DNA from 3 places in the Pseudoalteromonas pernae genome. Region 2 is predicted to be linked to each of the others. Evidence: predicted binding sites of a transcription regulator. Region 2 holds the regulator's gene; each other region holds the start of a gene.
The links. The regulator FliA, encoded in region 2, starts transcription of late flagellar genes. The targets are predictions, from matches to a motif close to CTAAAGNTNNNNNNNNNNNNGCCGATA.
Positions count from the first base shown of each region.

Region 1: the regulator FliA is predicted to act here: its motif matches at 6,963-6,989, upstream of V1358_RS02355 (VC2046/SO_2500 family protein).
Region 3: the regulator FliA is predicted to act here: its motif matches at 5,729-5,755, upstream of pomA (flagellar motor protein PomA).

Region 1 covers NZ_JBDODM010000001.1:546,331-556,694, reverse strand. The annotation lists gene V1358_RS02395 (class I SAM-dependent methyltransferase) at 1-244, opposite strand, end outside; gene V1358_RS02390 (HD domain-containing protein) at 481-1,104, shown strand; gene V1358_RS02385 (VOC family protein) at 1,094-1,495, shown strand; gene V1358_RS02380 (HD domain-containing phosphohydrolase) at 1,492-2,478, opposite strand; gene V1358_RS02375 (PAS domain S-box protein) at 2,471-5,809, opposite strand; gene V1358_RS02370 (M48 family metallopeptidase) at 5,995-6,693, shown strand; tRNA gene V1358_RS02365 (tRNA-Tyr) at 6,705-6,789, opposite strand; tRNA gene V1358_RS02360 (tRNA-Tyr) at 6,827-6,911, opposite strand; gene V1358_RS02355 (VC2046/SO_2500 family protein) at 7,024-7,533, shown strand; gene V1358_RS02350 (hypothetical protein) at 7,628-8,398, shown strand; gene V1358_RS02345 (YchJ family protein) at 8,509-8,967, opposite strand; gene V1358_RS02340 (SulA-like leucine-rich domain-containing protein) at 9,011-9,448, opposite strand; gene V1358_RS02335 (NCS2 family permease) at 9,691-10,364, shown strand, end outside.
Region 2 covers NZ_JBDODM010000002.1:434,955-445,318, forward strand. The annotation lists gene V1358_RS06175 (protein-glutamate methylesterase/protein-glutamine glutaminase) at 1-369, opposite strand, end outside; gene V1358_RS06180 (chemotaxis protein CheA) at 382-2,619, opposite strand; gene V1358_RS06185 (protein phosphatase CheZ) at 2,635-3,390, opposite strand; gene cheY (chemotaxis response regulator CheY) at 3,409-3,792, opposite strand; gene V1358_RS06195 (RNA polymerase sigma factor FliA) at 3,833-4,555, opposite strand; gene V1358_RS06200 (MinD/ParA family protein) at 4,570-5,430, opposite strand; gene flhF (flagellar biosynthesis GTPase FlhF) at 5,423-6,988, opposite strand; gene flhA (flagellar biosynthesis protein FlhA) at 7,076-9,181, opposite strand; gene flhB (flagellar biosynthesis protein FlhB) at 9,274-10,364, opposite strand, start outside.
Region 3 covers NZ_JBDODM010000005.1:2,843-13,206, forward strand. The annotation lists gene V1358_RS12585 (tetratricopeptide repeat protein) at 1-519, opposite strand, end outside; gene V1358_RS12590 (M20 metallopeptidase family protein) at 596-1,912, shown strand; gene V1358_RS12595 (DNA topoisomerase III) at 1,909-3,831, opposite strand; gene V1358_RS12600 (flagellar motor protein MotB) at 3,943-4,869, opposite strand; gene pomA (flagellar motor protein PomA) at 4,872-5,633, opposite strand; gene V1358_RS12610 (exodeoxyribonuclease VII small subunit) at 5,927-6,166, shown strand; gene ispA ((2E,6E)-farnesyl diphosphate synthase) at 6,175-7,062, shown strand; gene dxs (1-deoxy-D-xylulose-5-phosphate synthase) at 7,238-9,103, shown strand; gene V1358_RS12625 (methyl-accepting chemotaxis protein) at 9,151-10,364, opposite strand, start outside.

The sequences.
Region 1 (10,364 bases), on a different contig from region 2:
GTTGATAGAAGAATTCGCCATCAATGACTTCTTTTTCATTGAACGACCATACACGGGCACGAATTTGAGATTCAGGGCTGTATGCAGCGGTTGCTAAGTATTTGCCGTTACTGTCATAGACAGTGACGGTATCACCAAGTGCTAAATTGCCTTTCACTTTTTTTATCGCCTTAGAAAAAATCCAAGGATGTTTACGCTTTAAAGATTTTTCGCGTCCAGTTTGAAGATATATTGCACCGGCCATTGCTGTTCCCGCTTGTGAAATGAGGCGCTATTCTAGGCAGTGATGCGCCGATACTCAAATTAATTTTGCCAATTTAGTTAGCGTGTTTTAATGTCATTTGAGTTAATTAACGCGGACGTTTTTGATAACATCCATTTCTCGACCAAGCTTTAGATAAAAATAATCGGTCTTAATAGTGAGAATCAGTGAATAAACAAATAGTTGAATTACCACCTCAATTACAGAGGGTCGAGGAGCTGTGCCGAGATTTTTTTCTTGAGTGCGGTAGTGCGGATGCAGCACATGACATCACCCATATTGAGCGTGTGGTCAAAGTAGCTAAAACCCTGTGTGTTGATGAGCAAGCTCAAATGGCTGTGGTGCTACCTGCTGCGTGGTTGCATGATTGTGTCGCTGTTGCAAAAAATCACCCGGATAGAGCGAAAGCATCGCAAATGGCAGCCGATAAAGCGTTGTCATTTTTGCACAGTATTAACTACGACGAGCAGTATTTCGAGGCGATACACCATGCTATTGTCGCTCACAGCTTTAGCGCTAATATCACGCCACTGACATTGGAAGCTAAGATTGTGCAAGATGCCGACAGAATGGATGCCCTAGGCGCGATTGGTATTAGTCGTTGCATGAAAGTCGGGGGCGCAATTTGTCGCGGCTTGTATCATCCCACAGACCCGTTTGCTTACCACAGAGAAGCGGATGATGGTAAATATACACTTGACCATTTCTTTGTGAAATTATTGGGTATCGCTGATAGTATGAACACCCAGAGTGCGCGTCTTGAAGCGCAAAAGCGCACCCAGTATATGCATGATTTTTTGAGCCAATTAGGAGAGGAAATCGGTATTGTCTATGAATACTAGTGCACCACCGCTCAGGGGCATTCATCACTGTCATCTACAGGTCGATGACGTGGTAAAGGCGAAAGCCTTCTATCAAGAGGTGATGGGCTTTGATGTCGTTCCTGAGCTGGAGTTTTGGTATTACGAACAAGAAGATGGGCCTTTGATGCTGCAAGACCAAGCACGGTCCATCTGTTTGGCGTTATTTGAAGGCGGTAAACGAAGTAATGGTATTGCCTTTAATACTGATGCCGCGGCCTTTGTGCACTGGCGTTCTCATCTGCAAAAGCATGGAGTTACTGTCCACTTAGCAGATCATCAGGTGTCATTTTCAATGTATTTTCGTGATCCCTACAACAATATGCATGAGATCACCTGTTTTGAATACTCGGCGCTTAAAGCCCAACTTTAATTAGAGTACTTTTCTTTCACTGCCAATATCTTATCAAGTTGAGATATAAAAACATCGACTAACTCTGGGTCGAAGTGTTTCCCCTTTTCTTCGCGCATAAGCTCAATCGCTTGCTCTACAGGCCATGGCTCTTTGTACGGGCGTCGGGACGTGAGGGCATCAAACACATCGGCAATACTACAAATTCGCCCTTCAATAGATATTTCTTCCCCTTTTAGGCCGTTTGGGTAGCCCTTGCCGTCATAACGCTCGTGATGTTCCAATGCTAAACGATGTGCCAATTGCACTAGTGCAGAGCTTGAACCAGCTAAAATATCAGCACCTATCGTTGCGTGAGCTTTCATGTATTGATATTCCTCATCATCGAGCTTTCCGGGTTTAAGCAGGATGTTGTCAGGAATGCCGATTTTACCTATATCGTGCATAGGTGCGGCTAAAAGCAAAGATTCGGCCTGTTGCTCATTCATGCCGTAGGCAAGGGCAATGATATGGCAATAGCGGCTCATACGAATGATATGCTGACCTGTTTCATTGTCTTTGTATTCCGCTGCATGGCTGAGTCGCTGGATTAATTCGAGTTGCGCAGATTTCAATAAATCGGCTTGCACCAAGGATAAGTGATTTTTAACACGAGCTCGCACGATTGCTGGGCTGATTGGCTTGGTGATGTAATCCACAGCACCCAATGCGAAGCCGTTGGCCTCGTCTATTTCCTCTTGCATCGCGGTTACGAAAATAACAGGAATGGCAGCGGTATCTGTGTTCTGCTTTAGGCTTTTGCATACATCAAAGCCTGACATGTTAGGCATCATCACGTCTAACAAAATCAGATCCGGCAACTTTTGCGCGGCTAACATCAGCGCCTGCTCACCTGACTTGGCGAAGATGAGACGGTAGTCCTTGCCGAGCACTTCGTTGAGTACTTTTAAATTTGTTGGCTCATCATCTACTGCGAGCAGTGTAGGACGTGCATCTTCAATCATCTTCAAAGCTCTCTAATTGGGACATAAGGGTAGCAATGTGTTGTTTGGCCTTATCAAATTCGAACTCATTTATTAGCTCAATAATTTGTTCCACATCGCCCATAAATTGTTGACCTGCAGCTTCTTGCAGCTGCTCGCAACTATTGCTGTCATATTCGAAGTTATCGCACAGCTCTTGTATGTGTGGCAGTAACTGTTTTAAAACGCTCACGTTTTCCACAGACGTTTGAGCTGGGGTGATATTAGTTAAAGGATGATGCTGCAGATACCCATCAATTTCATCTAAACAACTGAATAACGCAAATCGGTGTTCGTCGGTGACCATGCCTTGTCGTTCTATGTCGTTTAATTGGGCGCTGAGATTTGGTAAACACAGGTTTCCAGCAAGCCCTTTTAATGTATGCACCAACATCAATTGCTCTTCATCCAATTCATTGAGTTTGCCAAGTGCTTTAATATCTGCGGCTTTGGAAACAAAAAATTGCTGTAGCTGGTGGATGTATAGCTCTAATGTTCCCCAAAGGTTGATGCCTTTTTCTTCATTAACACTGATGTTACCGGTATGCGTGTTGTGTTGAACAACACTTTCGTTGGCGACATCCACTTGAATATTCAAAAGGCGAGCGATATCACACATTAGGTCTTCAACCACGACAGGTTTAGTCGCAAAACTATTCATACCAGCCTTTCGCGCAGCTTCTCTGTCGCTTTGCAATACACTGGCTGTCAGTGCGATTACGACAGTTGGTTGTATGTTGGTTGCACTTTCGTGCTGGCGCAGTTGGCGTGTCGCCTCTAAGCCATCACAAATTGGCATATGAATGTCCATGAGTACAACATCAAAATGCTCTGATGTAGCCTTGATGACCGCCTCTTCACCATTTACGGCTGTTTGTGTTTTATGGCCTAAATTGCCTAGTCGTAGCTCGAGTAATTCACGGTTTTGAGCAACATCGTCAGCAATGAGAATATTCAGCGTCGGCATTGTGGGCAAGCTTTTTGAAGAAGCATGTTCTTGTTGCAGCTCACTTATTTGCTCATCACTTGCGGGTAATAACGGCAGGTTAAAACTAAATTCACTCCCTACGCCTAGTGTGCTTTGCACATCTATGTCGCCGCCCATCAGATTGACTAGCTGGCGACATATTGTGGTGCCCAATCCAGTGCCCCCGAAGCGACGGGTAGTGCTATCGTCAGCTTGCTCGAAGGGCATGAAAATAGCGTTGACACGTTCTGGCGCAATACCGATGCCAGTATCTTCAATAACAAATCGCACATCGTTACCGGCAACAATTACCTTAAGCGTGACACGGCCTTGCTCTGTGAACTTTAGGGCATTACCAAGCAGGTTGACGAGCACTTGGCGGATCCGTTGTGGATCACCAACGTAATAGGTAAGCAAGGAGTCGTCCAATTGCATATCCAGGGTCAAACCTTTTTTCTGTGCTTGGTGATAGAAGCTTGAAACGACAGAATCACATAGGACGAGAAGGTCAAAAGGGATACGTTCAATTGAGACTTTGCCTTGCTCTAATTTGGCAGAGTCTAAAATGTCGTTGAGTAAATGCAGCAGTGAGCGAGCGGATTGCAACACATTGGTGAGTTGATGACGCTGGTTTTTACTGAGTGGGCTGTCCAACAAGACTTCAGAAAAGCCGATAATTGAGTTCATGGGAGTGCGTATCTCATGGCTCATATTAGCGAGGAAAGCCTGTTTTGTTTCCGCAGCTGCTTCTGCTTTGTCTTTGGCTGCAACGAGCTCGTGTTCCATGCTCTTGCGCTCGCTGATATCAACCAGTACGCCAGCAATACACATTTCATTTTCGTCATCGGGCTCAAAAGTGCCTTTGTCCAAAATCCACTTTTGCATACCAGACTTAGTTTTGATTCGATATTCAAAGGAGTAGTCACTTTGGTTTATCGCTATGGCGTTATAAATCTTCTCTCGTAAGCTTTCTTCAAACTCAGGATCAATTAAATCTGAAAAATGAATACTTCCACTGACAAACTCCTCATCCGTATAACCGGTAAGGCTCTCAACGATTGGGCTGATGTATACCATGCTCCAGTACTTGTCTAAGCGACAACGAAAGGCGACGCCGGGCATATTATTGATTAACGTACGGTAATGGTGTTCTTGGGCAGCGAGTTGTTGCTGCATTTTTTTGTGTTCGCTTAAGTCAGTGATAAAGCCAACAAACATGACTTTTTTGTCTGGTAGCGCAACTTCACCGACACCGAGATGGATGGGCAAAGTATGACCGTCTTTGTGTTGGGCCGTGACTTCGCGGCCGTAGCCAATAATATTGCGTTGCCTAGTGTCTTTATAACGGGAGAGGAAATAGTCGTGTTGTACGGCGATATCGTCAGGCATTAACATTTTTACGTTATTCCCGACAACTTCATCACTGCTGTATCCCAAGATCCGTTCAGCGCCAGCATTAAAGCTTAATACTTTACCTTTGTCGGTTATAGTGACAATGCCGTCCACTGCCGTGTTTAAAACCGCCTCAAGGCGAGATTGACTAATTTTTTGTTTCTTTAACAGAATGCGAAAACGCAACAAGCTGTGTAGCAAGCCAATCACAGAGACTAATAACACGCTGACAATAGCAATGGCGAGCGCCAAGTCTACGACATGGTCCAAGTTAGCTTGCTCAGTATAGTAGGGGGTTTGCGAAATAAAGCGTGCTGCATGCATACCCGTATAATGCATTCCTGATACTGCTAAGCCCATTACAATGGCGCCGATAAAGCAGGCCCAAACTCCTTGTGCTGTTGTTGCGTTTGGCTTACGAAGCTTCATATGAATCGCAAGCGCAATCCAGGCAAGAGATACAGCGACGAGAATAGATAGTGCGAACCACAGGGGATCATAAGCGAGTTTTGGCCCTAAGCGCATAGCTTCCATGCCACTGTAGTGCATAAGACCAATTCCCGCCCCGAGTAATAGGGCACTGATGAATTGCGTCTTAGTATCAACCTTAAACCCGCGAATAAGGTGGAATGCGACAATTGTAGCGCCAAAAACCGGTAGAAAAGACAATGCTGTCATGGTGAGGTTGTAATCGACCTCGACACATAGGCTAAATGCCAGCATGCCGATAAAATGCATACTCCAAACTCCACCTGAAAAGGCGGCAGAGCTTGAGACAAGTGCATATTTATAGGAGGCAGTGTTGCGATTTGAATCTGCGAATGAACGTAATTGCAAAGCAAAAAATGAAGAAAAAATGGCGATGATGACTGAAAGTGCAACCAGTCCATAATTGTAAGAGCCGTTCACGAGGAACTCAGAAGCAGGATCGATTGCGAAAAATTGTGAAAGCATTAGAAAGCCAAATACCCCGATAAACAACTGGGCGTAGGCCCAAACGATAATAAGTATAGTGCATTGATTTTAAAGAATTAGCATTATCTCGCCAAATATTACCTTGAAGGCAGTATGCGAAACGATGGTATCATCACATTAGCAAAATACATATCGTACCTCAAATGGGTTCTTATGGAGCTGTTTTGGAACGCCAACCAATAAATTATTCCCTGATTTTTAGTAAAAAACGCAGAACCATCGCGATTCATGTGAAGGCGCAAAGTGTTTCAGTGCGAGCACCCCATGGTGCGTGTAAGCGTTTTATTGATGACTTCGTACTCAGCAAACGCACATGGATAGAAACGCAATTATTGAAACAAAGCGATTTCACCTCGCAGGTAACGAAACCGCTGCAAGACAACAAGGTTATGTTGTTTGGCGAGTGGGTAAACATCAAAGTGAGCCGCGGAAAACGCAGTCAGACGATTAGTGAGATGGGCGCTGTCGAATTTGTCATCGCACACAGAGTAAGTCAGGTTACGAGTAAAGCTAAGGACATGTTACTCGCTTATCTATCACAAAGCTTAACTGTATACGTAAACGAGCGCATAGCGTATTGGCAAAATGAGATGGGTGTTACAGCCAGCGATGTAAAAGTCAGAACGTACAAGCGCAGATGGGGTAGTTGTAATCAACGTCGTGAATTGAGTTTTAACACTTTTCTAGTTGGTGCACCCAAGTGGGTGATTGATTATGTGATTGTGCATGAACTTGCACATATTCGCCATATGGACCACAGCAATGCGTTTTGGCAATTTGTAGAGACAACATACGCGCATACGAATCAAGCTAAAGCTTGGCTGAAAGAGAATGGTCACAAGTTGGAATTAAGATTCGAATAAAGAAAGAAAAGTGGTGGAGGGAGCTGGATTCGAACCAGCGAAGGCAGTGCCGTCAGATTTACAGTCTGATCCCTTTGGCCGCTCGGGAACCCCTCCACACAAAAGTGGTCGGTTGCTTAGAACTAAAGAATAGTGGTGGAGGGGGCTGGATTCGAACCAGCGAAGGCAATGCCGTCAGATTTACAGTCTGATCCCTTTGGCCGCTCGGGAACCCCTCCTAAGCAACGGCGGCGATAATAGCAAACTGAGCATTCAAGTAAAGAAAAAAACTAAAGAAAATTCAAAAACAGCCGATAACTGGTTAGATATAATTCAGGTCGAACAAACTTTATGCAAATTGAGTCGATTCTCAGCAATGAGCTGCAATTAGGAACTCAACTAAATAAATGCGTGCAAGAACAACGCCGTGGCGACTTTGCCTGGTTGCTTGCTTCGATCTCTCACGATGCGTTGGATTTTGCGCAATTTCATTTGCCTGTTTGTGATAACACAGCCGCTCAGGTTGACGAGCAACAGTTGAGGATGCAATTAGGCGCTGCTCGGGCGCGTCCTTGCGCACCAGAGCACTTCAATATTGTACTGACGCAAAATCAATGTGAGTACATTTCCACTGGTTTGCGAGATTCTTTGCGATTACAAGATTGCTTAGACCCTACGCCGTTGGCTATTCGCAATGATCTCAAGCACATCCCATTGCCCATTATCGACAATTGTGAACCTAGGGTACAAGCCAAGTACCAAGATCAGTCAATGTCACTCAATGAGCCGCAGATGGACAGTGCAGCTTTTTATGACCAACTCAATGATCTCAAGCTTCAAGGGCTAAGTGCGATTGCTTAATTTCATTATTTCGCTGAGTAGCTAAATCAAATCAGGCGCTCTTGATTGGTCGGGCTATACTCAATCTAGGATTCTTACCTAACAAGGAATGATTATGCGATGTAAGAAATTTAACTCTGCCTTTTGTTATCTCGCCATTGCAGCAAGCTCAGCGGTTTGTATGAATGCCCATGCGAACCAATGGGACTTTAAAGTTGAGCCATATTTAATGGCGACGTCAATTGATGGCGACTCTGCCATAGGTACATTAGAAGCACCGCTTACGGTAGACTTTGGCACTATTTTAGATAATTTAGACAGTGCTTTTATGGTTCGTTTTGAAGCGTTCCATGACTCTAATTGGGGAGTGATCGCCGATTGGGGCTATATGGATTTGAAAAAATCACTGGATGTACCAAGGGATGGCGTGCTTAGCGCTCGTGTACGCCAAGGTGTGTTAGAAGTCAGTTTAGCATATAAGCACCACAGTAAATCTGTGGGTAATTGGGTAAATTATGTTGGCTTGCGTCGTTGGGACAACACCTATCAATTTGATGTTGATACAGCGATGTTTGCGCAAACCCGTGTTGTCGACAGGGATGAAGATTGGGTCGATATCATCTTAGGTTTTAGTTACAACCGAGAGTTTGCCGAGAAATGGCACTTTAATACTGCCGCAGATATTGGCGGCTTCGGATTGTCAGCGAAAATGACATCTAGCCTTAAACTAGGTGTCGTTTACGATTTAACTGAAAACTGGGATATGTCGTTTCAATATAAAGCGACTTATGTCGATTATGATACTGGGGACAGAGGCAGCAGCAATTACTTCAGCTATGACTCTATCACTCACGGACCCTTGATGAGCGCAAGTTATAAGTTTTAATTAACCGAGTGGACTGGGCTTTGGCTCCAGTCCGCTTAGTGACAGTGCCTCGATGCACATTGATACATTACACTAGCATTCACTCGCAACATCTCCCTGCTAACTAGCAGTTATATTGCACAGCACTTTTTAAACTTTTTGCCACTGCCACAAGGGCAAGCATCATTGCGGCTTAATTTAATTTCAGGGGTAGAGAACAGTTCACCTTCGTCATAACGCCAACTGCCTTGCTCTATAACGAACGAGGAACGTTCGTGAATGCAACATAAGGTACTGTCGTACAAATAGTACGCTTTGAATTCAACAGTCGCAGGGCTTAGCTCCCATTGACTATCAATCACTTCTAGCTTGGTAAATTTGGCGGCTTTTGCGAATTGAGCAACGTCTTCTTTTGCGTTGCCTACAATTGCTTTGCTTGAACAAGTCGCACATAGGTAGTCGATTGCCTGAGTGCAAAATGCGCTGTATCTCGATTTCATTAACGCTAATGGATCGGGCGCGTTTTGTTGACCGTTTACGTACACGCCACAACATTGTTCGAATGGTTGTGGCGACCCACAAAAACACATATTAAGTCTCTGAAAAATTACATCAACTAACAGTGTATCAAACTTACATTACATGCGGCACGGCTAATTGAGCTTGCTCTTCGTCTGATGTGAAACAAAACAACTGTGCTTTTGCTTGATGCGTGTTGAGCTGCATTTTTTCAAGTTGATTTTGGTTCACGATATCTGTCCACGTGATGATTGCGCAATAACGGCCATTTTGTAGCGCACAATTAAGTACGTACTCGACGTCAACGATATGCTTTCTGCGGATAACGAGTAGCTTATTAGTATCGATTGAACATGAATCTAATAAGTCACGGCTCGGAATGTGGTCCGGCGCAATAAGCAAAGTCCAACCGTTGCTCTTGTTATAACGATGCACGATTTTAAGTAGCTCGAACGATGCGGAAATTTCATCTTCCGTTTGTACAATATTAATCGCTGCAGGATTGTCTTGCTTGTAGCTTTTTACGTGTCGAATAGCCGCTGTATGTAACATAATTGCCTCGCTGTGGGTAATGTGAACGATATACAGTGTTTTATACAGTATGCGTATACAGTAGTTTATACAGTTGTTGTGTGCAAGCTTTTTTTGAGGCTTTTTTAATCATTAGCTCAGCGACCATTAAACGGGTAGTCAAAAAGCTGCGATAAAGTTGCAGCAAACAACCATTAAAAGCGGTCAATTGTCCGCAGTTGTGCTAACATTGCGCGCTTGTTTGTTAGCTCGAAAAAAGACTTATGCTAGAGAGTGTTTTTAAAATCAAAGCGCATGGAAGCTCGGTAAAGCGTGAAGTGATTGCCGGTTTAACGACCTTCATCACTATGGTGTACATTGTTTTTGTTAACCCAGCGATGCTCGCCGAAGCGGGTATGGATCAAGGGGCGGCTTTTGTTGCCACCTGTATTGCTGCGGCTATCGGCTGTTTTATCATGGGATTTTGGGCTAACTACCCGTTAGCGCTCGCTCCTGGTATGGGGCTAAATGCCTTTTTCACGTACGGCGTGGTGTTAGGCATGGGATACACGTGGCAATCGGCTCTTGGTGCGGTATTTATGTCGGGTAGTATTTTCTTGTTGTTGAGCCTTTTTAAAGTTCGCGAGTGGATCATAAACGCCATTCCACTGGTGCTCAAACGTGCTATAGCAACGGGTATTGGTGCGTTCTTGGCGCTTATCGCATTAAAAAATGCCGGTATTGTAGTGGCCAGCCCAGCGACATTAGTACAGCTTGGAGACATCACCAGCGCAGGCCCTGCGCTTGCGATCCTTAGCTTCTTTATTATTGCTGGATTGTTGTACAGAGATATAAAAAGCGGCGTACTAATCAGTATTCTGCTCGTGACCTGTTTAGCACTGGCACTCGGTTTGGTTGAATATCAGGGGATTGTCTCTGCGCCACCATCAATAGCACC
Region 2 (10,364 bases):
ACGCAGTATTTCCACTGCATCTTGGTTGTTGCGGGCGATGTCTTCAAATTTCTTCGGCAGGAAATCCAACGCCCCTGCGTCAAGCGCATCAAGGGTGGCACTGGCCCCCTCTCGGGTCAGCGAAGAAAACATCAAAATCGGTGTTGGTGTCTTCGCCATGATCTGTTTCACCGCAGAAATACCATCTAAAACAGGCATTTCCACGTCCATGGTGATAACATCTGGACGCAAAGCTGCGGCTTTTTCAACGGCATCGGCACCGTTTACCGCGGTATCAATGACTTCTATTTGGCTGTCACCTTCAAGAATCTCGGTGACACGACGGCGAAAGAAACTGGAGTCATCAACAATTAATACTTTTACAGCCATGGGTTACTCTAATTAGTTAACACTTGAGCGACCAGCATAGTGTTTAAGCATGCTAGGCACATCCAGAATAAGCGCAATACCACCGTCTGAAGTGATAGTCGCGCCTGCCATACCGGGAGTACCTTGCAATAAGGCATCAAGCGGCTTAATTACAACTTCTTCTTGGCCAATCAATGAATCAACCACAAAACCAATTTGCTGGGTGCCCAATTGAACGATAACAACATGACCTTGTGCTTTGCGAACAGAGCGGTCAGCACCTTTGACTAACCAATGCTCAAGGTAAAACAGCGGTACTGCTTTTTGGCGCACAATAATAGTCAACTGACCGTCGACAACATTGGTTTTGGTTAAGTCTAAGTGGAAAATTTCGCTAACCGCAGCCAAAGGTAAAGCGAAGGTTTGCGAACCAACAATCACCATCAGCGTAGGTAGAATCGCCAGTGTCAGCGGCACTTTAATATCTAAACGCGTACCAACTCCAAGCTGTGACTCAATATTGATGGTGCCATTGAGTTGGCTAATCTTGGTTTTAACCACATCCATGCCCACACCTCGACCTGAGATGTCGGAGATTTCTTCTTTGGTTGAGAAGCCAGGGGCAAAAATAAGGTTATATGCCTCGGTATCGCTAAGTCTTGCCGCTTGATCGTGATCGATAACGCCTTTGCCAATAGCTATCTTTTTGAGCTTTTCAGGGTCCATACCCGCACCGTCATCTTGGATGCTTAGGAGAATATGGTCGCCCTGTTGCGACGCTGAGAGGGTCACTAAACCTGTACGCGATTTACCAGCTTGTTCGCGAACATCTGGCATTTCAATGCCGTGATCCACTGAGTTGCGAACTAAGTGCACAAGCGGATCGGCTAGTGCTTCAACGAGGTTCTTATCTAAATCTGTTTCTTCACCCTCAAGTACAAGAGAGATGTCTTTTTGTAAACTACGGGCTAGGTCGCGTACTACGCGAGGGAAACGACCAAATACCTTTTTGATGGGCTGCATGCGCGTTGCCATCACCGCACCTTGGAGGTCAGCCGTGACCACATCAAGATTAGAAATGGCTTTGCCCATGTCTTCGCTATTGGTGTTGTTCGCCAAGGTAACTAGACGGTTACGCACCAATACTAGCTCGCCTACCATATTCATGATTTGGTCTAAACGCTTGGTATCCACGCGCACTGTCGTTTCTGCCTGCGGCGCAGGCGCTGCTTTTGCAGCTGGCTTTTTCGCTTCGGTTGCGGGCGCAGCGCTGGCAGCAGGTTTGGCTGCAGGTGCGGGTTTAGGTGCGGCCGCAGGTGCTGGATTCGGTGTTGGCGCTTTAGCTGCAGGAGCCGGTGTTTTCGCTGGCTCATTCGCTGCAGTATCACCACTATCGGTCACCGACGGTGCATTGCCTTTACCGTGCAATTCATCCAACAGAGCGTCAAATTCGTCTTCGGTAATTTCTTCGTCATCGCCAGTTGCAGCGGGGGTTTCACTAACTGGTTCTGGTGCTGGTGTGCTCGGCGTTGCGGGCGCTGATTTATCGCTAATTACGCCGAAGCTACCCGCTCCGTGTAATTCGTCCAACAATGAATCAAACTCATCATCGGTAATGTCATCACCACCATGAGCAGATGTATCGCCACCCTGCGCATCCGCGGAGGGGCCTTTTCCGGCACCGTGCAATTCATCAAGCAAGTGCTCAAATTCTTCTTCGGTGATTTCATCGATACTTTCATCGGCTACATCACCACCATCCATATCGAACAGGATATCGTCACCAAAGCCCATATCAAAATCATCAGCTGATTCTGACTCGACAGGCTCGGGCGTCGCGGCTTCGACAGGTGCAGGTGCAGCAATTTGTTCGCCCTCCACTTCAGGTTCACTGAGTTGGTGCAAAACTTCGAGTAGGTGCGGGTCTGCAGGTTCAGGCTCTTCACGTGCTTTGATATGCGCGAACATCTCATTAATGGTGTCCAACGCTTGCAAGATCACGTCCATCAGTTCAGCCGTTACCCTGCGCTGCCCTTGACGGAGTATATCAAACACGTTTTCAGCACCGTGGCACGCATCTACCAGCTCGTTCATGGCGAGGAACCCTGCACCGCCTTTCACGGTATGGAAACCGCGGAAGATGGCATTGAGTAGATCCTTGTCGTCCGGGTTATTTTCCAGCTCAACCAATTGTTCAGAGAGCTGTTCTAATATCTCACCTGCTTCTACCAAGAAGTCTTGTAAAATATCTTCATCTACTTCAAAGCTCATGCAACCGCTCTCCTCTTAGAATCCTAGGCTCGACAACAAGTCATCTACTTCATCTTGCCCTGATACCACGTCATCTCTAGATTCCGAATCTATGATTGGGCCTTCAGCACCTTCACCACCGAATGAAGAGGTTGTTTTCTCGCGCTCAATAGCACTTACATCAACGTCTTCACCTGCAAACACAGTCAGTAAGTTAATCAAACTGTCTTCAACTTCTCGTACCAACTCAATTACACGGCGTATCACCTGTCCCGTGAGGTCTTGATAGTCCTGAGCCATCAACACGTTATTGAGCAAATCATGCAATTCCAAAGTACTTTCTTGTGAACGACCCATAAAACCATCGAGTTGGTGACACAACTGTTTGAATTCGCCGATCTCTAAATCACGGCGCATCAGTTTGTCCCAAGAAGGTTTGATTTGGTGTAAGTCCGTAGACAATTGTTCTGCAATAGGAAGACTTGCCTCGACCGCATCCATGGTTTTATTAGCGGCCTGCTCAGTCATTTCCATTACATAATTGAGGCGTTGCTTGGCATCAGGTATCGCCTCATGAGTCAAATCAGTCAGGCGGGTATCCAATTGGAAGTTTTTCAGTGACTCATGAAGCTGCCGAGTGAGTTTTCCCACTTCGGCAAATAATTCAGACTGCTCTTTAGAAGCAGCATCTAGGATCAGCTGGTCAGCTTTTTCCTGCTCACCTTGTTCAAGAAAGGAAACAAGCTGCTTAGCCTGTTCTAGGGTAATATGAGGTGCAGCGGGAGCTGACATATGCCTCTCCTTAATCTGTTAACCTAAACGCTCGAACACTTTATCCAGTTTTGTTTTCAGTGTCGCTGCGGTAAATGGTTTAACAATGTAGCCATTAACACCCGCTTGAGCTGCTGCAATTATTTGTTCTTTCTTTGCTTCAGCCGTCACCATCAATACTGGAATGTGTTTTAGGTTATCGTCTGCACGGATGGCACGAAGAAGGTCGATGCCTTGCATACCTGGCATGTTCCAATCAGTGACAACGAAATCGAACTCTTGATTCTGTAACATTGGCAATGCCGTGCTACCGTCGTCCGCTTCTTGCACGTTGGTGAAGCCCAAATCACGCAAAAGGTTTTTAATGATTCTTCTCATCGTTGAAAAGTCATCAACCACAAGAATTTTCATGTTCTTATCCAAAGTATCCTCCAGTGAGGTATGAACCTGTTTCTACTTACTACTAATTGACCCAGTCACTGACTTTCGCTTTGAGCTTAATCATTGCCTGACCATGGATTTGGCTCACACGGGACTCGCTTACGTCCAGTATTTGCCCTATTTCTTTTAAATTCATTTCATCGTTGTAATACAACGATAATACCAATGCATCACGTTCAGGTAGCGACTTGATCGCCTCAACCAATGCACTGTTAAAGCGTTCATTTTGGACACTGGCAAAAGGTTTGCCTGTGTCTGATTGATCGCTATGGGTGACGATGACATCTTCATCCACACCCAAGTCCTCGATGCCTAACACCTTAGAACAATTTACATCATTTAAAATATGATGGTATTCATCAAGGGAAATATCAAGTTTTTCAGCTACTTCAACATCTTTAGGCTCGCGCCCTAAAACGCCTTCAAGCTCGTTTATCGCTTGCGCGACCGAACGGCTATTTCTGTGTACGGAACGAGGCGCCCAATCACCGCGGCGTATCTCATCCAGCATTGCCCCGCGAATACGGATACCTGCAAAGGTTTCAAAGCTCGCCCCTTTTGAAGCATCGAAACTTTTCGAGGCTTCGATCAGGCCAATCATGCCGGATTGAATTAAATCGTCGAGTTGAACACTGGCCGGTAAACGCGCTAAAAGATGACACGCAACACGCTTTACAAGTGAAGCATGGCGCTCTACAAGAGAGTTTAATTGCTGTTGGTGCTGATACCCGGCGACTCTATTCATAGTTGCTCTAACCGCTAGTTATTGACTAACTTCTCAATAAAAAACTCTAGGTGGCCCGAAGGCTGATTCGGTACGGGCCATTTCACTGCTTTACTGGCCAAACTTTTAAGTGACACAGAAGCAGGTGAATTAGGAAACAGGTCAACGACGGCTTTTTGACGACGTGTTGATTTACGCATGTTCTCATCGTAAGGAATGGTTGCTACCAACTCCAAAGCCACATCTAAAAATCGGTCTGTTACTTTAGAAAGCTTAGCAAAAAGGTCTTGGCCTTCACGTAAACTGCGAACCATATTGGCAACAATTTTGAATTTATAAACACCGTGCTCGCGGCTTAGGATTTTGATCAGCGCATACGCATCTGTGATAGACGTGGGTTCGTCACACACCACCACAACCACATCTTGAGAAGCGCGAGAAAAACTAAGCACCATGTCAGAGATACCTGCTGCGGTATCAACAATGAGTACGTCGAAGTCATTATCAAGTTCGCTAAACGCGCGAATAAGCCCTGCATGTTCAGCAGGGCTAAGCTCAACCATAGATTGGGAGCCGGATGTTGCAGGTGCAATGCGAATACCCGCAGGACCCGTAACGAGAATATCACGCAGATCACACTCGCCACTGAGTACATGAGAAAGGTTTTTTTCAACACGCAGACCAAGCATTACGTCACAGTTGGCTAACCCTAAATCGGCATCGAGTACGAGTACACGTTTACCTTGCTGTCCCATGGCTATAGCCAAGTTGAGCGATACATTAGTTTTACCTACGCCACCTTTGCCGCCTGTGACGGCGATGACTTTAACGCCTTGATTATTATTCTGATTCATTCTACGAAGGCCGCTTGCTTGATCGTGCACTGTGTTAATCATACATTCCTACTGCTTGAGACGCCACTGCCTGACGCCCCACTGGAGCCGCTGTTTGTTTTGCTTTTTGACGTTTAATAAACAATTGTTCAGCCTTTCTAACCATTTTTTCTGAGTTCGCCACTCGAATATCTTCTGGAACACGCTGACCGTTAGTAAGATACCCTATTGGGAGACGATTTTGAATCGCTACACTCATAATCTCGCCCAAACTTAGACTTTCATCAAGTTTGGTGAAAATACAGCCACTTAAGTCAATTTTTTGGAAGTGTTTAATTGACTCTTGCAACACTTCTCGCTGTGCCGTGGCACTTAAAACTAAATAGCTTCTGATGTCCACTGAAGCATTGCGCATAAGCGTATTTAACTGTTCACTCAAGCGTAAATCGCGTTGACTCATCCCCGCCGTGTCAATTAATACTAGACGCTTATTGCGAAGTTGATAAAGCACATCGGCCAGTTCATTGGCATCTTTTACCTGTTTAACCGGACAACCAATAATGCGGCCATAGGTTGCGAGCTGCTCAAACGCGCCAATACGGTAGGTGTCTGTGGTGATCAACGCGACATTATCTGCGCCGTATTTTTGCGCACCCAATGCTGCAAGCTTAGCGACTGTAGTGGTTTTGCCCACACCCGTTGGGCCTACCAACGCATACACACCGCCATGGCGCAAAATTTCATTGCCCGTGGTGTGCATTTGTTTGTGCATCATTTCCAGCACCACCTGCCATGCTTCTTTGCGTGACAAATCGTCAGGCACATAGCGAACTAGTTGCTCGGCAACTGATTCCTCAATACCCATACCTTGCAGGCGTTCAATGAAGCATGCACGGGTCGGGTCGCGGCGCGCGCGGTCTTGATGTAATAAACCTGAGACTTGATGCTCTAAAAGCTGACGAATGGCATTCATCTCATCGCGCATCGCACTCACTTCATCATTGTTCATGTGAGCTGCACGGGCGCGTTCATTGCTGTGTGGCTTCGACGCTGCGAAGTCAGCGAAATCATCACCATCTAAGTCATCATCAAGCTGCATAGATGCCGCCATTTGCTGCTCAGGGCGAGTGCTGTGCTGTTGTGCGTATGCGCGAGGCTCAGGTTGCGCATAGGCTGGCGTTTCTTGGTGCGGATGCTGTGCTGCACGCGTTTGCTGAGCGGCATTTAGGTCGATACCCGATTGCGAGAACATATCCGCCAACACGGCATTTTTAGGCTGTGGGTTTTGGCGCTCAAGCAGTGCTTGCAAAGAATCTGCAACACCTTGATTTGATTCTTGCGGTTGAGGGCGATTAAAGCGTGTTTGTGGCTGCACAATTCGACTAGGCTGTGATTGCGGTTGAGCAACTTGCTGCGCATTCATTGCTTGCGCTGGCGCAGTCTTAGTTTGAGGTGCGTGCGTTTTCGCAGGGGCCGGACGCTCGTGATCAATTGCAGCGACAATTTCAACACCATCAGCAAGCTTCTTATTCGACATGATGACTGCATCTGCACCGAGTTCATCTTTCACTTCTTTAAGCGCTGTACGCATGTCTTTTGCAAAAAAACGTTTAATTTTCATAACTTCACCCTCTACACAATCGGTGCCACCACATGGCTTAGCTTTACGGCTATTTCAGTTGGCTAAGCCATTGGCATCGCCGTTTGTTTATTGCTGTCCTACGGAGCTTACAATCTTAATCTGACGCTCATCAGGTACCTCTTGGTAAGACATTACCTTAAGGCCCGGAATGGTGTATTTCACGAATCGTGATAACACTGTTCTTAACATTCCCGAGGTCAGTAAGATGGAAGGTTCACCCGCCATTTCTTGGCTTTGGTGGGCTTCGCTCAGTGACATTTGTAGTCGCTCTGCGAGGCCAGGCTCAATGCCCGCACCTTCATCTCCCGCATTCTGAAGTGACTGATGCAACATCTGTTCCAACTCAGGTGCCAATGTTATGACAGGGATTTCAGGGCTCGCGCCAACGGCATCTTGGACGATGAGTCGACGCAAAGAGATCCTTACCGCAGCGGTTAATACGTCAGGGTCTTGGCTACGAGGGCCATACTCAACAAGGGTTTGTACTATGGTGCGCATATCACGAATGGCGACACCTTCATTGAGTAAGTTTTGCAATACTTTTACCACGGTTGTTAGCGGCAGTACGTCTGGCACCAAGCCTTCTACTAGACGTGGATGACTCTTTGCCAACATATCCAACAAACTTTGTACTTCTTCATGACCAAGCAATAACGATGCATTATTGGTTAGCAGTTGGCTGATGTGAGTTGCCACCACGGTCGCGGCATCAACCACTGTGTAACCGAGTGACTGCGCTTCGTCTTTTTGATCTGGTTTAATCCATACCGCATCCAAACCAAACGCGGGATCTTTCGTTGCGACGCCATTGACTGGACCAAATACTTGCCCCGGATTGATTGCAAGCTCGTCACCATGGCTAAGCTCACCATCACCGCTGCCCACTCCCATCAGCGTAATGCGATAGGCGTTAGGGTCGAGCTCTAAGTTATCTCGGATATGCACAGGAGGCACAAGGAAACCGAACTCTTGCGATAGCTTCTTACGAACGCCTTTAATACGGCTAAGCAATTCACCACCTTGAGCTTGGTCAACGAGTGGAATAAGGCGATAACCCACTTCAAGGCCAATCACATCAACTTGTTGCACGTCATCCCAGCCAAGCTCTTTAGGTTCGTCACGAGTAGCCACATTGGTGTTACCGCCGCCGGCTGCTTTTTCCTGTTCTTCTTGCTCAGCTATACGCGCTTGTTTTTGTGTGTAGTAAGCAACAAAACCAATCAGTATGCCCAGCCCTAGGAAGGCGACATGTGGCATACCTGGGACCAAACCCATAGTGATCAAAATACCACTGGCGATCCACAACGCTTTTTCGTTACCCAGCTGCGCCTTAACTTTATCACCCATGTTGTGTGATTCATTTTGACGCGTTACAACAATCGCGGTGCCAATGGAAAGAAGCAACGAAGGTAACTGTGCAACTAGGCCATCACCAATGGTCAGCAAAGTGTACACTTCCATCGCGTTGCTAAAGCTTAAGTCGTGTTGAATCATGCCCACGAACAAGCCGCCGACGATGTTGATAACCAGAATCACGATACCGGCAATCGCATCCCCTTTTACGAATTTACTTGCACCGTCCATTGAACCGTAGAAATCCGCTTCACGGGTCACTTCCTCGCGACGTTCTCGGGCTTGCTCTGCACTGATGAAACCGGCGTTGAGGTCGGCATCAATAGCCATTTGCTTACCCGGCATCGCATCAAGTGTGAAACGTGCGGATACTTCAGAAATACGCCCTGCACCTTTGGTGATTACCACAAAGTTGATAATGATAAGGATTAAGAACACCACTAAACCGACGGCATAGTTACCACCAATTACAACCGAGCCGAACGCTTCAATCACTTTACCTGCGGCATCTCCGCCCTGATGACCTTCTAATAACACCACTCGAGTACTGGCAACGTTCAATGCCAAGCGCATAATGGTAGCGACCAGAAGCACTGCGGGGAACATACCAAATTCAAGTGGCTTCATGGTGTATACGGTGACCAATAGCACCACGAGTGCAAGCGCGATATTAAAGGAAAACAGAACATCGAGTAAAAATGGTGGCATGGGTAGTACCACCATAGCCAATGCTGCAAGCACCAATAAGGGGGTGCCTACGCCTTTGGCATATTCTTTTTTATCTCGATTTAGCTGGGTTAGAACGGCCTTAAAATCCATACAATGCAGTCAGCAAAAAATTGACACTGCAGGGGATATTGCAAAGACTAGGCCAGCTTTAGGATTAGTTATTTCTTTTAAAATTTAGCTACTTAGTATTGGTAATCATCTGGAATAGGTAAGGAATTACCCAATTTAGTCGGCCTGCGACCGCGGCCTTTTTGGAAACGTTTCAGCTGATAAACATAGGCCAGCACCTGTGCCACCGCTGTGAACAGTTGCTCTGGGATTTGTTCTCCCACTTCGGTGGTATGATAAAGCGCCCTTGTTAATACCGGTGATTCAACAATTGGCACATCATTCCCTTTGGCTATCTTACGAATTTGCAGCGCCAGCTCATCGCCCCCTTTGGCTACCATAATTGGTGCGCCTGCGCGTTCAGTGTCGTATTTCAGCGCCACGGAATAGTGCGTCGGGTTGGTTACCACTACGTCAGCATCTGGGACTTCTTGCATCATACGACGCTGCGACATTTCCCTTTGCGTGCGGCGGATCCGCGCTTTAATTTGCGGGTCACCTTCGGAGTTTTTGTACTCGTCTTTAACCTCTTGCAACGTCATTTTTAATTGTTTGTGGTGGTTATAGCTTTGATATGGCACATCAATTAACGACACCACTACCATGGTGCAACTAAGTGCGAGAAACATCCATGCAAGAATTTCCAATGCGTGAGCAATGTTACCTGGTGTGGTTTCTAAGCTCAGGTGTAAGATTTCAAAAAAGTACATTTTAATGAGTAAAAATGCACATGCAGCCACCAATCCAAACTTCAAAATAGCTTTGATGAGTTCTACTGCCGCCTGCGGCCCAAACATCCGCTTGAAGCCCTTAAGAGGCGACATTTTACTGCCTTTGGGTGCCATCGCTTGCCATGAGAAATTAAAGCCACCAAGCAAGGTGTTACCAACAAATGCTGCGATAATAATGACCAACACAAACATGGCCAGTGGGTAAGTTAACGACTCAGCCACGGCTCCCCATGCTGCGAACATTTTGGTGGTGTCGTAGGTTTCATTGCGGCTGAGGCTGAGCATGCGCTCCATAACAGTATGAAGGCCATAACCAATCCCTGGACCAAATATCAACAGTGATACCGCCGACATGATAAGCACGAAGGTGGTGCCCAATTCTTTGGAACGTGCTATTTGCCCCTTTTTTTTCGCCTCTTGGAGCTTTTTGGGCG
Region 3 (10,364 bases), on a different contig from region 2:
TAATGCTTTAGCATCTTCTAGGCGATGAATTTGAATACAGATATCCGCAAGTACAAGTTTAATGCGTGAGTTGGTCGCATCAATCTCATAAGCCTGTTTTGCATATTTAAACGCTTCATTGAGGTTTTCGGCCGCTAAGGCTTCTTTTGCCTGTTGTAATAATGCATCTTGTGGTTGTGGCAGGTGCTTTTGCAGTGCTTCTTTAATTTTTTGCTCACTTTGCGGTCCTGGTAGCATATCGACAGGCGCGCCGCCTTTGAGAATGACCAATGTAGGTAATGCTTGCAAACCAATTTGCTGAGCAAGCTGGGCGGCAAGTGCTTGTTGCTGATCGCAATCGAGCATTGCCACCACAAGATTCTGTTGATACTGCTGTGCTAAGCCATCAAGAATACGTGCCTGATCTTGGCACTCAGGGCTCTGTGCAGAGAAAAAGCTTAGGGCAACGATATTCTCTTCTGATGTTTGTCCTAATACCTGCTGGATGTTTTCAGCGGTTACTTGAATTTTGTTCGTCATGGTTAAGTTGCCATCTATTTAGAATTACGCTTTGATATGGAGGCAAAGCTAATTATTACAAGTCTTAAGGATTATTATGGGATTTCTACATAAAATGACAATGGTCGGTACCGCGATTGTGCTGGCTGCTACTGTCCCAGTCCATGCAAATATCGATGTAAAAGAAAGCCTCCCTGAACTCGAGAAAATCTACCTCGACTTACATCAATCTCCTGAGCTTTCTTTCTCTGAGAAAGAAACCGGCAAAAAAATCGCTAAACAGCTTAAAAAGCTTGGTTTTAGCGTAACGGATGAAGTCGGCGGTTACGGTGTTGTTGGTATCATGAAAAACGGCGATGGACCAACTGTGATGATCCGCACCGATACTGATGGCTTACCCATTACTGAAGAAACAGGCGTACCGTATGCGTCGAAAGTAACTGTGACTAATAAAGAAGGTGCACAAGTAGGCGTTATGCACGGCTGTGGTCATGATATTCACATGACCAGCTTTATTGGCACAGCACAACACTTAGTTGCCAACAAAGATAAATGGCAAGGTACATTGATGATGGTTGCCCAACCAGCTGAAGAAGTGGGTGCAGGTGCAAAAGCAATGCTTAAAGAAGGGCTATTCGATAAATTCGCAAAGCCTGATCACATAATCGCTCTGCATGTGAGCGCCAGTGTTCCCGCTGGCAAAGTGGCACTTAAGCCTGAATACACCATGGCGAGCGTTGATTCAGTGGATATCCATGTAAAAGGTAAAGGCGGACATGGCGCATATCCTCACACAACTATTGACCCCGTAGTCATCGCATCACGTATCGTGCTGGCATTGCAAACTATTACTAGCCGTGAGCTATCGCCACTGGAGCCCTCGGTGGTCACAGTGGGCTCTATCCACGGCGGTTCTAAACACAATGTGATTTCAAACGAAGTAAAGCTGCAACTCACATTGCGTAGCTATAACCCTGCGGTACGCGAACAGCAAATCGCTGCCATTAAGCGCATTACTGCCGGTATTGCCGCAAGTGCAGGTTTGGAAGAGTCACTTTACCCAGAGGTGGTCGTTCATGAGGGCGAGTCTATTCCCTCTACCTATAATAATCCTGAACAAACAGCGCGCGTAACCTCTGCAATTAAAGCAGCAATTGGTGAAAGTAATGTTGAGTTGACTGAGCCAGTAATGGCTGGCGAAGACTTTGGTTTGTTCGGGCGCACCGAGGACAACCTGCCTATCACCTTATTTTGGTTAGGTGGCGTTAATCCTGACACTTACAACGATGCAATGGCGAACAATACACAATTGCCTTCATTGCATTCAAGCAAGTTCGCACCTGATTACCAAAAGGCGATCCCAACCGGTGTTAGCGCAATGAGTAATGCCGCTGTCGCTTTGTTTAACGACTAAACTGACGCTTTAGTACTTTTCGGGCGCGGGCTTTTTCTTCTCGCGCCTTTAAACTTTCTCTTCACCTGACTTTTGATATGCGCAAACTGGCGACTGTCGCAGGTTTTTGCTTCTTCAATTAACGAACCTAACTGCCCCAATAATGGCTGCATAAAGTCTTCATACTTCAGCTGCTTTTCTGCTATTTGCGCCAGCGCCATTTCCCAGTGCGCGGTCATATCTGGGGTCGATAGTGTTTCTGGAAGTGCATTAATCAGCGCCACGCCCGCGTCGGTTGCAATTATCGATTTACCATTTCGCGCTAAAAAGCCACGCTTAAATAACAGCTCGATAATACTCGCGCGTGTCGCTTCGGTACCAAGGCCGTCTGTTTCGCGTAGCACTTTACGTATGTCTTTATCTTTCACATAACGACTAATTGCCGTCATTGCTGACAAAATAGTGGCATCGGTAAAATGTGCTGGAGGCGTAGTGTTTTTATCAAGTCGGCGTGCATCTTCACACAATACCTGCTCGCCAACTACCAAGGTTGGCAATGCTTGTACTTCTTTGTCTTCCTTTTTGGGCAGCAATACTTTGTAGCCAAGTTCAATTTCTTCTTTGGCTTTGGTGGTAAATTTTCCACCTGCAATATCGACTTCTACGTCGGTCTGGTTATAACGATAAGCTGGCATAAACTGCATCACATATTGGCGACAAATGAGCTCATAAATCTGACGCTCTGTGCTAGTTAATTGTGCTGAAGTCTTTTTGTTGGTCGGTACAATGGCATGGTGCGCAGCAACCTTAGTATCATTAAAACAGCGTACTTTCTTGGTGGTGTTAACCGTGCTCAGCTGTTCTTGAGTAAACACACCATTAGCAACAACACTATCAATAATGTTTTTCGCTTGGGAAAAATGGTCGTTAGGCAGGTAACGATTATCCGAGCGCGGATAGGTAATTAAGGTATGTTTCTCATACAGGCTTTGACAGGTGTCGAGCACCACTTTCGCGGCAAGCCCAAAACGTTTCGCCGCATCAATTTGCAGAGCAGACAGGTTATAAGGAAGGGCTACCTGTTCTTTTTTCTCAGCTCGCTTAACATCAGTGACCGTTCCTTGTTGACCAGTGATACGTGAAATCACGTTATCAGCAAGAGCTTTAACGAGCACTCGGCCTTGGTCATCTTGATAAGGCTGACACGCTTCACTCGGTTGCCATTTTAATGTAAAGCCTTGTTGATTTTGGGTGCGCATCAAGGCTTCAACTTCATAAAAAGGTTTGCTTACAAACTCATTTATTTCCTTATCACGCGCTACCACTAGGCCTAGCACAGGGGTTTGCACGCGTCCTACCGACAACACACCTTGATATCCCCCTTTTTGCCCCGCAAGGGTGTAAGCCCGGGTCAAATTCATACCAAATAGCCAATCTGCACGGGAGCGAGCCAACGCCGATACACTCAAAGGGATAAAATCAGCATTGGCGCGCAACTGCGATAATGCTTTTTTCACTGCCGGTAAGTTTAAATCACTGATCAGCAGTCTTTGGATACTTTGCTTTTTAGCCGCACTTATATTTGCTTGAGAAATGACTTCATCAACAAGTAGCTGCCCTTCTCTATCTGGATCACCAGCATGCACGAGTTGCGAAGCTTGCTTGATCAACTTTTTAACTAAGGAGAGTTGTTTGCGAGTTTTGCTTTTTGCTTTCAACTGCCACTGCGCAGGAATAATAGGCAGATGCTGCAATTGCCACTTTTTATAAGCTGCATCGTAATCGTCGGGTTCAGCTTGTTCGAGCAAATGGCCGATGCACCAGGTCACGCAATCGCCATTACCAAGTTCAATGTAACCCTCTTTTTTATTGTGGGGTTTTGGCAGGGCCGCGGCAATGGCACGCCCTAAAGAAGGTTTTTCTGCAATATATAGCTTCATAGCACAACAACTGTTTATCCATACAGTAACGACAGTGTAGTGTAATTTCGCGCGTGATGAAAGAAGATTAAAGCTCGGTGTACGCGAGTGCACACCGAGATGAGAACTGTATTACTGAACGACTTCAATAGGTTCAGACTCTTTGGCCTTACCCTGCATGATGGAGATCTCAACGCGACGATTGCGCTTACGATCATCGTCAGTTTCATTGGGGACGAGTGGTCGCGTATCTGCATGCCCTACGACAACCATCCTCGTTTTATCAAACCCATCTACCTTTTGCATTTCACTGGCAACCGCAACAGCACGCTTGGCACTGAGATCCCAGTTATTGGTGTAGAGCTCGTTCGATACTTGGAAATCATCGGTGTGACCGGACACAGTGATCTCACCCGGCACGTCTTTTAATAACACAGCGATTTCTTGCACGATAGGCTTAAATTTCGGCTGTAAAAACGCACTCCCTGAGGGGAAAGAGCCATTTTCGCGAATACGAATAATGATCTGTTGACCAAGTGATTCAAGTTCAATCGCGCCATCAATGATTTGTTGCTCAAGTTGCTGCGCAATTTTCTTCACGAGATCGTTTACGCGCTCTTGGTCAGCGGCGGCAATGGCTTGTTGCTGAGACTGTTCTTCTGCGGTACTGGCAGACTCACCACCACGCTGCTCGCCCCGTTGTTCTTGACGACCACCTGCAGAGTCTTCTTCCCCAGCTTGAAACTCAAGCATTTGCTGAGTCATTTCTACAGTTTGCTGTTGGATTGTTTCAATCGGCGTCGGATCAGGGCGACCCGGTTTGAATTCCATCGCAATAACGCTGGTACCTTTGGGAATGTCTTTTACTTCGAGTTTATTTTGCACACCGAATGCGAACTTCATCGAACCCGCTATTTGCTTAAACTTAAGCACATCCATCTCTGAGAAAGCCAGAAGCAGTACGAAGAAACACATCAGTAGTGACATTAAGTCAGCAAATGTCCCCATCCAAGCCGGTAGCCCGGGGGGAGGACATTTACACTTTTCCTCATCCGACATACCTACTCCTCGGTATCAACCTGGCGCTTAGACTCAGCCAGATAGTTCTTCAAGATACCTTCAATTACTTTCGGGTTTTGACCGTCTTGGATACCTAAAATAGCATCCAGAATAAGACGCTGATTCAGCTCTTCTTCGCCTTTGCGCAGTTCGAGTTTAGATTGAATTGGAATGGCAACAACGTTCGCTAAGAATGCACCATATAATGTAGTAAGAAGCGCAACCGCCATGGCTGGACCAATTGCTTTGGGGTCATCCATGTTCGAGAGCATCGCTACTAGACCGATTAGCGTACCAATCATCCCCATCGCTGGAGCAACATCGCCCAACGCTTTAAACAGGCCTGCGCCTTGTTCATGGCGAGTCGTCGTCAACGCTATGTCTTTTTGCAACGTTGCGCGCACTACGTCTGCATCGTGGCCATCAACCAACATATCGATGCCTTTGCGCATAAATTTGTTCGAGATTTCTGCTTCTTCTAAAGCAAGGAAGCCACCTTTACGAGCAGAGTCAGCCAGTTCAACTGCTTTCTCGATCAATTCATCTGGTGATTCAATTTTAAACATGAAGGCTTTTGCCGCGACTTTACCTATGGCAAAAAACTGGCCCATGGTGAAGTTGGCTAATACAACAAACAGTGAACCGGCGAAAACGATAAGTATGGACTGCGTATCAACGAAGATACTAATGTCTCCACCGAGTACCATAGCCATCACAACGAAGCCGATTGCCCCGAGAATACCTATTATGGTTGCTAAATCCACACGTCCTCCACCCACTGTCACTGCTTTAGTGCACCTCAAGACAAGCGTATGCTTTGGTGCCTAAAATTCTGTCGTTATTATAAATACTCTTAAGCTATCGGCAACTTGCTGAATTACTTGAATCATTTTTTAAAGCTTAATCTAACATTAATAGCGTTAGTAGACTTTAGTTGTTTTAATAAAATTAGCAGTCTTAAGCTGCTTTGCAGTGAAATTATCTCGTGCACTTTGACCAAAATGCACAATACCCCTAAAATTGGCGCTCTTATAAATCAGTAACGAGCGTAAAGGCAATGGCCCAAAAAAAACCAGAAAACCTCAGTTTTGAGGACGCAATCAACGAACTGAGCCAAATCGTCACCGAAATGGAACAAGGTGATATGCCTTTAGAGCACTCACTTAAGCAGTTCGAACGCGGCATATCGCTAGCCAATGTCTCTGCGCAGAAACTAGATTCTGCACAACAAAAAGTCAGCATGCTGATGAGCAATGATCTCAATGCTGAATTAACACCAATGGATGACCAAGAGTAGTGTTACCAGTGGAATTAAAAAATGCGTTAGCGCAAGCACAAGACGATGTTGTCACGACACTGGAACATTATTTTGCGACCCAAAGCGCGGCACAAGCTCGCATCCTAGCTGCAACCCAATACAGTGTTCAAAACGGCGGAAAACGACTACGTCCCTTCCTTGTATATTGCGTTGGCAATATGTTGGGTGCTAACAAAGCGGATCTCGATAAAGCCGCAGCAGCAATTGAATGTATTCACAGTTATTCCTTAGTGCATGATGATTTACCGGCCATGGATGACGACGAGCTTCGCCGGGGTCGCCCTACTTGCCACATCGCCTATGATGAGGCCCATGCAATTTTAGCCGGTGATACATTACAAACCATCGCCTTTGAACTGCTCAGTGGTGCCGAATTTAGCATCGATGCCCGCGCACAATTAAAACTAGTCAACGCATTGAGTAAAGCTTCGGGTTTGCTAGGTATGGTCGGTGGCCAAGCGCTCGACATCGAAGCCACGGGCAAAACCATATCGCTCAATGAGCTTGAACAAATACACAAAGCAAAGACAGGAGCGCTGCTTAGCTGCGCGATTGAACTGGGCTATTTATGCGCGCCGAACGTAGAACAAACAACTAAACAGGCGTTAGATAGTTACGGCAAAGCCATTGGTTTAGCGTTTCAAGTGCAAGACGACATTTTGGATATTGAAGGCGATACGCAAACATTGGGTAAGCCTCAGGGTTCTGATTTGGCGGCGAATAAAGCAACCTATCCAGCTCTGTTGGGGTTAGATGGTGCCAAACAAAAACTACAACAACTGTATGATGACGCCATCAGTGCGCTGGATGCACTGCCTTACGATACCGCCATTTTGCAACAGCTTGCACGGTACGTTATCGCTCGCGATCATTAATATATAACTGATTGCTGTAAGTACATACTCGCTCAACACATGTGAGTGCTAACAGCAAAGCTTCTCATAGCGACACAAATCGCACATGAGTGCACCCTAAGTTCTAAAAATTACTACAGATGGCCGTGCCCGATTTGTTATACTCGTGCCATCGCAGTGAAGGATAAGTAAACGCATGAATTTGGATAGTAGCAAGTATCCCCTCTTAACTCAGGTCGACGAGCCTGCACAACTACGCGATTTGGAGCAGCAAAAGCTCGGCGCGTTCAGCTATGAATTGCGGGATTACCTACTCAACTCCGTATCACAAAGCAGTGGCCACTTCGCCTCAGGTCTTGGTACTGTGGAGCTTACTGTTGCGTTGCACTACGTGTATAACACTCCTTTCGACCGTGTCGTGTGGGATGTGGGCCATCAGGCGTACCCGCACAAATTGATCACCGGTCGCCGTGACAAGATGCACACCATTCGTCAAAAAGACGGACTACACCCTTTCCCGTATCGCGGTGAAAGTGAATACGACACCTTTAGTGTTGGTCACTCAAGCACCTCTATTTCCGCAGCTTTAGGTATGGCAATTGCCGCCGAGAAAGAAGGTAAAGGACGCAAAACCGTTGCCGTTATTGGCGATGGCGCTATTACTGCTGGAATGGCATTTGAGGCAATGAACCACGCAGGTGATGTGAAATCAGACATGCTGGTTATTCTCAATGACAATGAAATGTCGATTTCGGAGAACGTCGGTGCTTTGAACAATCACTTTGCGCGTATTCTTTCTGGTAGTTTTTATACCAATATTCGCGAAGGCTCTAAGAAGTTACTTTCTGGTTTACCGCCAGTAAAAGAACTTGCCAGTCGCATGGAAGAACACCTCAAAGGTATGGTGATCCCGGGTACCTTCTTCGAAGAGCTTGGCTTTAATTACATAGGTCCAATCGACGGTCATGATGTCAACATGCTGGTCGACACATTACGCAATATGCGTAACTTAAAAGGCCCGCAGCTGTTACACATTAAAACGCAAAAAGGTAAAGGCTATAAGCCCGCTGAGGCGGACCCAATTGGCTATCATGCAGTGCCTAAGTTTGACCCAACTGAAAGTAAATTGCCTAAGTCGAAACCTGGCGCGCCAACCTTCTCTAAAGTGTTCGGTGATTGGCTATGTGATATGGCGTCACAAGACGCTGACTTAATGGCCATTACTCCTGCGATGCGAGAAGGTTCGGGCATGGTGCGCTTTTCCAAAGAGTACCCAAGCCAGTATTTTGATGTTGCTATCGCTGAGCAGCATGCGGTGACATTAGCTGCCGGTTTTGCTTGTGAAGGTCTAAACCCTGTAGTGGCAATTTACTCATCATTTTTGCAACGTGCCTATGACCAGCTTATTCATGATGTCGCCCTGCAAGAATTACCTGTGTTGTTCGCCATTGACCGTGCTGGTGTTGTCGGTGCTGACGGTGAAACACACCAAGGTACATATGATTTGAGCTTCTTACGCTGCATTCCTAATATGGTGATTATGGCGCCAGCCAATGCCAATGAATGCCGTAACATGCTCTATACAGGCCATAAACTGGATAAGCCAGCGGCGGTGAGATACCCACGTGGTAGCGCTGGCGAAGGTGCATTAGACGCGCAAATGCAGATGCTTGAAATTGGTAAAGGTCGTGTGCTGCGCCAAGGTAAAGGGACAGCCATTTTATCCTTTGGTACTTTGCTTGAGTACGCAGAACCTGCAGCTGAAGCGTTAGATGCGACCTTGGTTGACATGCGTTTTGTGAAACCTATCGATACCGCTTTGATTGAAGAGCTTATTGCGACGCACGACAACCTCGTCACCCTAGAAGATAACGTGATAGCAGGTGGTGCTGGTTCGGCAGTGACTGAATATTTAAGTCAACAAAAGCGCACAACACCTGTGCTGCATTTAGGCCTGCCAGACGTATTCATTAAACACGGTACACAACAAGAAATGCATGCAGAGCTTGGTTTAGACAGTGCCGGTATTGAACGCCAAGTGAAAGAATGGCTCGCTAAGTAAACGATTCGTTAGTTTAAAAAAAGGAGCCTTAGGCTCCTTTTTTTAATTCATAAATTAAAACGATTTACTTCACTGGTGAGCTTCGCGGCAATGCCATTGAGTTCATCAGATGAGTGCGCGACCTGTGTATTGAGTTCACTCGACTCTTGCGCATCTTGGCGAATGCTCTCTACCCGTTGCGCAATATCCTGCGAAACCTGCTCCTGCTCTTCAGCAGCGGTGGCAATGGACTGATTCATTTCATTGATATTGGTTACCAACGACTCAATTTCATGCAAGGATTCGCTCACCTGTGCAGAGCGCTCCACCGCCATGTTAGTGTCATCACTGCTGGAATTAATATCATCAGAAACTTGGCTGGTAAAGCGTTGTAATACGCTGAGTTTTTGCTGAATTTCTTCGGTAGCTTGCTGTGATCGCTTCGCCAAATTCCGCACCTCATCTGCCACCACAGCAAATCCACGCCCTTGTTCGCCTGCTCGAGCAGCTTCAATCGCCGCGTTGAGCGCAAGCAAGTTAGTTTGCTCAGCGATGCCATCAATTACTGAGAGAATATCAGTTACATCTTTTACGGAATCATGCAGTTGCGTGAGGCTTTGCGTCGCTGTATTAAGCGTGCTGGCGACATTTTGCACCGACTGCACACTAGTGGAAACGATGCTTTGCGCCGAAGCTGTGTTTTCATGGGCACCTTGCGCCGCATTAGCGGCATTCGTACAGTTCTTTGCGACCTCTTGCACGGCAAAAAGGTTTTCATGCACCGATGTCGCAATAACATCAATGGCCTCATTTTGCTTATGGCTCAACGATGAACTTTGCTGCGAAATACCATTTAGCTGCGTTGCTGCATCTGCCGCAGCACGAGATTGCGCTTGAATGTTACGCAGCAAACTCGCAAGTTTCTCTACCATCTCATCAAATGCATTGCCCAGCTGCGCCAACTCATCCTGACTTTGGGTGTTGATCCTCTGGGTTAAATCCCCAGCTGCGATACGCTGGGCTTTGGCAACAAGTTCAATAGTGACATTTATCACCCTCTTTTCGAGCCAGAAATAACACATGACCAATAGCGCTACGATGATAAATACCGCTGCGATACTCAAGACACTTTGACGGGCAACGCTCGATTGCACCTCAAGCAGTTGTTGTGTCGATAGCTCATCCAAACGTTCGATAAAGGTATTCACCGGAGCCATAATTTTCGCGACTTCACGCTCATAAGCATCATCGTGCAACATGTGAATCGCGTTCATCCAGTCTT